DNA from 2 places in the Peribacillus sp. FSL M8-0224 genome. Region 2 is predicted to be linked to the other one. Evidence: predicted binding sites of a transcription regulator. Region 2 holds the regulator's gene; the other holds the start of a gene.

What was found. The regulator Rex, encoded in region 2, represses fermentation and respiration genes when NADH is low (regulators of the CRP and FNR family bind a similar motif). The targets are predictions, from matches to a motif close to TTGTGAAATATTTCACAA.
Region 1: a site for Rex is predicted at 1,339-1,356, ahead of MKX49_RS20570 (DUF1641 domain-containing protein). Genes of this name have one in related genera too.

Annotation. Positions count from the first base shown of each region.
Region 1 covers NZ_JBBOOJ010000001.1:4,277,989-4,281,187, forward strand. Annotated here, with positions in the region: gene MKX49_RS20560 (hydantoinase/oxoprolinase family protein) at 1-477, opposite strand, end outside; gene MKX49_RS20565 (hypothetical protein) at 914-1,084, opposite strand; gene MKX49_RS20570 (DUF1641 domain-containing protein) at 1,406-1,837, shown strand; gene MKX49_RS20575 (NAD(P)/FAD-dependent oxidoreductase) at 1,877-3,058, shown strand; gene hxlB (6-phospho-3-hexuloisomerase) at 3,171-3,199, opposite strand, start outside.
Region 2 covers NZ_JBBOOJ010000001.1:5,597,341-5,600,539, reverse strand. Annotated here, with positions in the region: gene MKX49_RS27405 (CPBP family intramembrane glutamic endopeptidase) at 131-856, shown strand; gene MKX49_RS27400 (YdiK family protein) at 853-1,065, shown strand; gene MKX49_RS27395 (redox-sensing transcriptional repressor Rex) at 1,094-1,753, opposite strand; gene moaC (cyclic pyranopterin monophosphate synthase MoaC) at 1,787-2,293, opposite strand; gene MKX49_RS27385 (ABC transporter ATP-binding protein) at 2,427-3,199, shown strand, end outside.

The DNA of each region.
Region 1 (3,199 bases), 1.3 Mb from region 2:
CGCAATGGATTCGGTACCGCGTCGTTTTAATTTCCTTGCCAGTGACCGTACTTCCTCTTCATTGATTTCCGTCAAGACATTCCCTGCAAAATCGATGCGCTCTTCCACTTCAAAACGGTCTCTTCTTTGAATATACGGTTTGGCTACATCATCATATGTATCCCATAACTCAAGCTTGGTTCCTCGGCGGATTTCCGATACATCCCGAAATCCAGCGGATGTGATCAATGCTGTCTTTGGCAACTTCCTTTCAATCAAGGCATTGGTGCCCACTGTTGTCCCATGGGAAAAAACTTTAATATTTTCACAATCGATTTCCGCTTTCGCAATTCCATCCAAAATACCGACCTCTGGATTCAGAGGAGTCGACGACGTTTTCGTGATCGAAATTTCCTTCGTGCTTTCATCAAAAACGAAAACATCCGTAAATGTTCCGCCTACATCAATTGCGAGCCTAGTTTGCTTCGTACCTATCATATAATTCCCACCCCTGCTACAAGATTTAAGATACTTTTTACCTTTTGACATTCTCTCGCGCCATTTGCATGGCTAAATACAACTGTGTGAATGAGTAGCAGCCAGCCGCTGGATTTTCTCAGGCCAAAAACGGGACAAGGTGAATGATGAAATAAAAAAAACCAGTCATATCAATAAGAAATAATTGACAGCGAAGTCTATTAGATTCGACAGTTATTTATAGATTCATCTTTTTAAGTCACCGAGTCCATTTTAGGCGATGGCAGAGTAGAAAACTACCTGTTTACACCATGGCTATATACCTTATCTTACGTCAATTCATGATAAAGTCAAGAGTATTTTTAGAATATTTAAACAACTACACTTTGAGAATGAAGAGTCGATTTATTACAAAAATAAGTAAGCATAACTGTTTGGCTATGCTTACACAACAATATTATTTATCAGGTGTTTCCGATGTGCCTTCCTCGCTGTTTTTGAGGTAAACTTCAGAAATTCCATTCATACCTTCCATTAGTTGCGCTTTAGTATATTCCATACTGCCAACCAGTTTATGAAGCTTCTTATCATTATTCTCTTCTGTAAGTTTAGATTCTGAATCAGTCACATTTATTCACCTCCATCATTTAGGATGGCAAATCAAGATGGAAATATGTATGAAAGGCGTCGATGGCAGACACCCTCTTAAAGTGCACTTCAGGAAAAAACAGGTAATTTTCGTTAAAATCTGTACTTCAAATAAGCAGGAAAAGATGATTTTATGAATCTTTTTTAAAAAATCAGCTGTTTTCAAGCCACTAAAGGGATATACTATAGTTTAGCTTTTATTACATTTTTGTTAGTATTTTTTCTTGTCTCACATTGTGTAATATTTTACAAGTTTTTCTTATTACATCAACAAAATGCTTATTGCAAAGGAGAATTGGATATGTCAGAAACGATTACCCAATCACAAACTGAACAACTTAATGCCCGCCAAAAACAATTAGATGTACTGGACCAATTATTAAAGCCTGAGGTTCAGGAATCATTGAACACTTTAGTCGAGCAGTTACCAAAACTAACTGAGTTAGTGAATATTTTAACAAAGTCTTATGATTTCGCTCAATCGGTTGCGACTGATGATGTGTTGAAAAATGATACGGTCAGCGCCATTTCGGAGATCGCGACACCTGTGGTCCATTCAGTGAAAGGGCTTGCGGCAAATGCCATCGAAGCTAAGGATCGTGCAGAAGCGAATAATGATGTGATCGGTCTTTTTGGTCTGTTAAGGATGATGAAAGATCCGGAAGCACAAAAGCTTTTCCGTTTCGCCCAAGCTTTTCTTGAAGTCTCTTCAGAACGTAAAAACCAAAAATAATTTGATAAACTTTCAATCAGTAAGGACGGGGGATTAACTATGTCAAAACAAATCGTCATCTTAGGTGCAGGTTACGCAGGATTACTATCTGCCTTATCCGTACGTGAATATTACAATAAAGATGAAGTGCAGGTTACAGTGGTGAACCAATTTCCAACGCACCAAATCATCACCGAATTGCACCGTCTTGCAGGCGGATCCATTTCTGAACAAGCCGTTTCCATTCCTTTGGAAAAGCTTTTCAAAGGAAAAGATATCGACCTTGTCATTTCCAAAGTGGAGTCATTCTCGGTTGATAATAAAGAAGTGAAACTTGCCAATGGTTCCACATTATCTTATGATGCCCTGGTTGTTGCTTTGGGAAGCCAAACAGGATTCTTCGGCATTCCGGGACTTGAAGAAAACAGCATGGTCTTGAAATCCGTAAATGATGCAAACAAGATTTACAAACATATCGAAGATCGCATCCGCGAATATTCTCAAACGAATAATGAAGCGGACGCAACCATCGTGATCGGCGGCGGCGGATTGACGGGCGTTGAGTTAATCGGTGAAATCGTGGATCATTTCCCTAAAATCGCCAAAAAGTTCGGAGTGGACTTCAAGGACTTGAAAATCAAGCTTGTGGAAGCTGGTCCAAAAATCCTTCCGGTCCTGCCTGATCACTTAATCGAACGTGCCATGACAAGCTTGGAAGCACGCGGCGTTGAATTCTTGACAGGTCTGCCTGTAACGGGTGTTAAAGGAAATCAAATCGAATTGAAAGACGGACAAACGATAACGGCCAATACGCTTGTTTGGACAGGCGGAGTTGCGGCTCTTCCTATCGTAGGCGAATCAGGCCTTGAAGTGGATCGCGGCAAAGCAACCGTCAATGAGTATTTGCAATCCAAATCCCATAATGACGTATTCGTTGTCGGCGACAGTGCCGTTGCGTTCCCTCCAGAAGGCGGCCGTCCATATGCTCCTACTGCACAAAATGCTTGGCAAATGGGTGAGCTTGTTGGATACAACCTATATGCAGCCTTTGAAGGCAAGAAACTTGAAGAATTCTCACCTGTAAACTCAGGTACACTTGCGAGCCTTGGCCGTAAGGATGCGGTGGCAACCGTTGGGGCCAATAACACGTCCCTTAAAGGTCTGCCTGCTACATTGATGAAAGAAGCAAGTAATGTTCGCTACCTATCACACATAAAAGCCCTATTCAGCCTGGCTTATTAATTCATTATCACCGTGACATGTTCACGGTGCATGCCCTTTATTCCCGTTTGGGAGTAAGGGCATTTTTCATATCAAAAAAGGCGGGCACCCGCTGAAGGGGTTCCGCCATATTTCACTCTACATTACTATGTTTGGAATAAG
Region 2 (3,199 bases):
CATGTTAGGGGTACCTTTAAGTGGTGTTCTTCCCCAATTTTTGATACCATTTTGTAGTATGCGTTTATAGATTGTCCCCATGTCAGTAACGTTCCAAGCGGATGGGTGACTATAAAAGGAGTTTTCATTTTTGAAAAAAGAATATTGGTTCGTCATCATCACTTATATTGCCATGCAATTATCCAGTATTGTCGGGGTACCCATTTTCATGCTGATCGGGTCTTATACCGGAATGCCGGCTGATGAACTCGAAGTGAAATCTGCAGCATACTGGATAGTTTTCAGTTTTCTCGCTGCTTTATTCTTGATTCTTTTTTTAATGAGAAAAGATATGAGGGAAAAGTTGGACACGAGAAACCAAACTTCCGTATCCATGTCCATATTATGGGCAATTGCAGGAGTGTTCATGGCTCTTTTTGCGCAAAGCATTGCCGGAAGCATTGAACAAATGCTTGGGGTGGAGTCTGAATCTGAAAATACGCAGCAACTCATTTCACTCATTTACAAAGTCCCCATGGTCATTTTCGTCACTTCAGTAATTGGACCTATATTGGAAGAATTAATTTTCCGTAAAATCATTTTCGGATCACTTCATAAACGCTTTAACTTCTTTATTTCAGCTTTAATCAGCTCAGTTATTTTCGGCTTGGCGCATGGTGAATTTGAACATCTTCTTTTATATACGGCAATGGGCTTCACTTTTGCTTTCCTTTATGCGAAAACAGGCCGCATTCTCGTATCCATGAGCGCTCATATTGCGATGAACACGCTTGTTATCATCCTTCAAGTGGTATATCGGGAGGATATTGAGAAGATGCTAGATACTGCACAGGCCTTCATCGGAGGTTTATTATGAAACGGCAATCACCATTATTCATGGGCATCATTTATGCAGGCTTAGGAGCTCTTTTTACCGCTATCGCAATTCAAACCGTCAATTCTTCAGGATGGGGACTCTTTGCCTACATACTTGTCCTTATTGCGACTCTTGATTTTGGATCGGGATTGCGCATGATCATGCTGCACTTTAAGATTAAAGCCGCACAAAAAAATAAGAAAAAATAAAAAAACGCTGCATAGCTGCAGCGTTTTTTCATTCCTCCAAAGCGGCTTCTTCCACTACCGGATAATGTTTCAGGAAGTAGATGAGCGACTGAAGTTCCACGGCCAGGTCAATGTGGTGGACCCTTATGGATGGCGGCACGGTCAGCCGTGCAGGAGTGAAATTCAATATTCCTTTTATGTCAGCTTTGACTAGACGATCGGTTATCGTCTGGGCTACCTGTGCAGGCACTGTCAATATAGCCGCAGTAATATTATTTTCCTGCAATAGTGTATCGATTTGATCCATATGGTAGATGGGCACATCAGCTATTCGCTTGCCGACCTTTTCTTCAGAAACTTCGAAAGCCATTTCAATTTTTGTATTATTATTTTTCATGAAATTGTAATTTAAAAAAGCGGTTCCTAAATTCCCCACTCCAATTAAAGCGACTTTGGTCAATTCGTCTTGATCTAGTGTTTTCCTGAAGAAGGATAATAAATAATTGACATTGTAGCCGTAGCCTTTTTTCCCAAGCGCGCCAAAGTAGGAAAAATCACGGCGAATGGTAGCAGAATCCACTTTTACGGCTTCACTTAGCTCAGCCGAGGAAACTCTTTGTTTGCCTGAGGAATGTAAGTTCTTTAAAAATCGATAATACAATGGCAACCTTTTGGCTGTTGCCTGCGGTATCTTTGGGTCATGGTTCATTGTTCTTCCCCGCCTTCACACATGCTTTTCAACTTAATCTCTATCTGTTCGTTTTACTTGCCTTTTATAATCGCTACTAGACACTCCGCCTGTTTTCTCCACTAAGAATGTAGGCCCGATCACCATTCCCTTATCAATGGCCTTACACATGTCATAAACAGTCAAGGCAGTCACGGATGCAGCTGTTAACGCTTCCATTTCCACACCTGTACTCCCTTTTGTCTTAGCTTCCGTTTCAATCCTAAGCCTATATCCTTGTTCTTCTTTTTCCCAATCAAAGGCTATATTGACCCCTTGCAGAGCAATGGGATGGCACATCGGAATTATATTGGATGTATTTTTGCTGGCCATGATTCCTGCAACTTGTGCAACAGCCAGTACATCACCTTTTTTCATTTTATGGTTCGTGACCAATTCATATATTTCATCATTCAATAAAATGCTCGACTGAGCCACTGCCGTCCGGGTTGTTTCAGGCTTAGCACTCACATCGACCATTTTGGCCCTGCCCTGTTCATTAAAATGCGTTAAGTCTCCCATTTAAGTAACCCCTCCTAAATCATACACTATTATTCCACTTTATGTAACAGCTTTTCTTTCAGCTTGGAACCAAGCTGTTGCCGATAATAACTAAAATACGTTAAACTAACAGTAATCAATTGAGGTGAAATCTATGATTTTATTACAAATCAATCAACTATCGAAATATTATGGAGCTGAACTTATTTTATCAAATATGAAGCTCGAAGTTCAAAATAAAGATCGAATTGCCCTTGTCGGCCGAAATGGCGCCGGCAAATCCACTCTGCTAAAAATCATAGCCGGGCAGCTTTCCCATGATGGCGGTGAAATAATCAAACCAAAAGGCGTCACCATCGGCTATATGGCCCAGGATACTGGATTGGAATCCGAATTGACCATTTGGGATGAAATGCTTACTGTATTCACTGATCTTATAGAGCAGGAAAAGGAACTGCGTCGCCTTGAGGCTGATATGGCCAGACCTGACATCTTTGAAAACGAAACGGTTTACCAAAAAGTGCTGAATGAATACGACACTTTGATGGTGGCATTCAAAGAGAAGGGCGGTTATCAATATGAAGCGGATATCCGTTCCGTATTGCATGGTCTTCAGTTTGCCGACTTTGACTATTCTACCCCAATTTCCACTTTAAGCGGCGGGCAAAAAACAAGGCTTGCATTAGGTAAGCTGCTTTTAAGGAAACCGGATATATTGATTCTGGATGAGCCGACGAACCATTTGGATATCGAAACCCTCTCTTGGCTTGAACAATATTTACAAGGCTACCAGGGAGCTGTCCTCATTGTTTCCCATGACCGCTATTTTTTAGATAAAGTAGTAAACCTGGTTTATGAGATTTCCCGGAATAACATGAAAAAATACCATGGTAATTATAGTTCTTACCTAGAGGGAAAAGCGGAAGA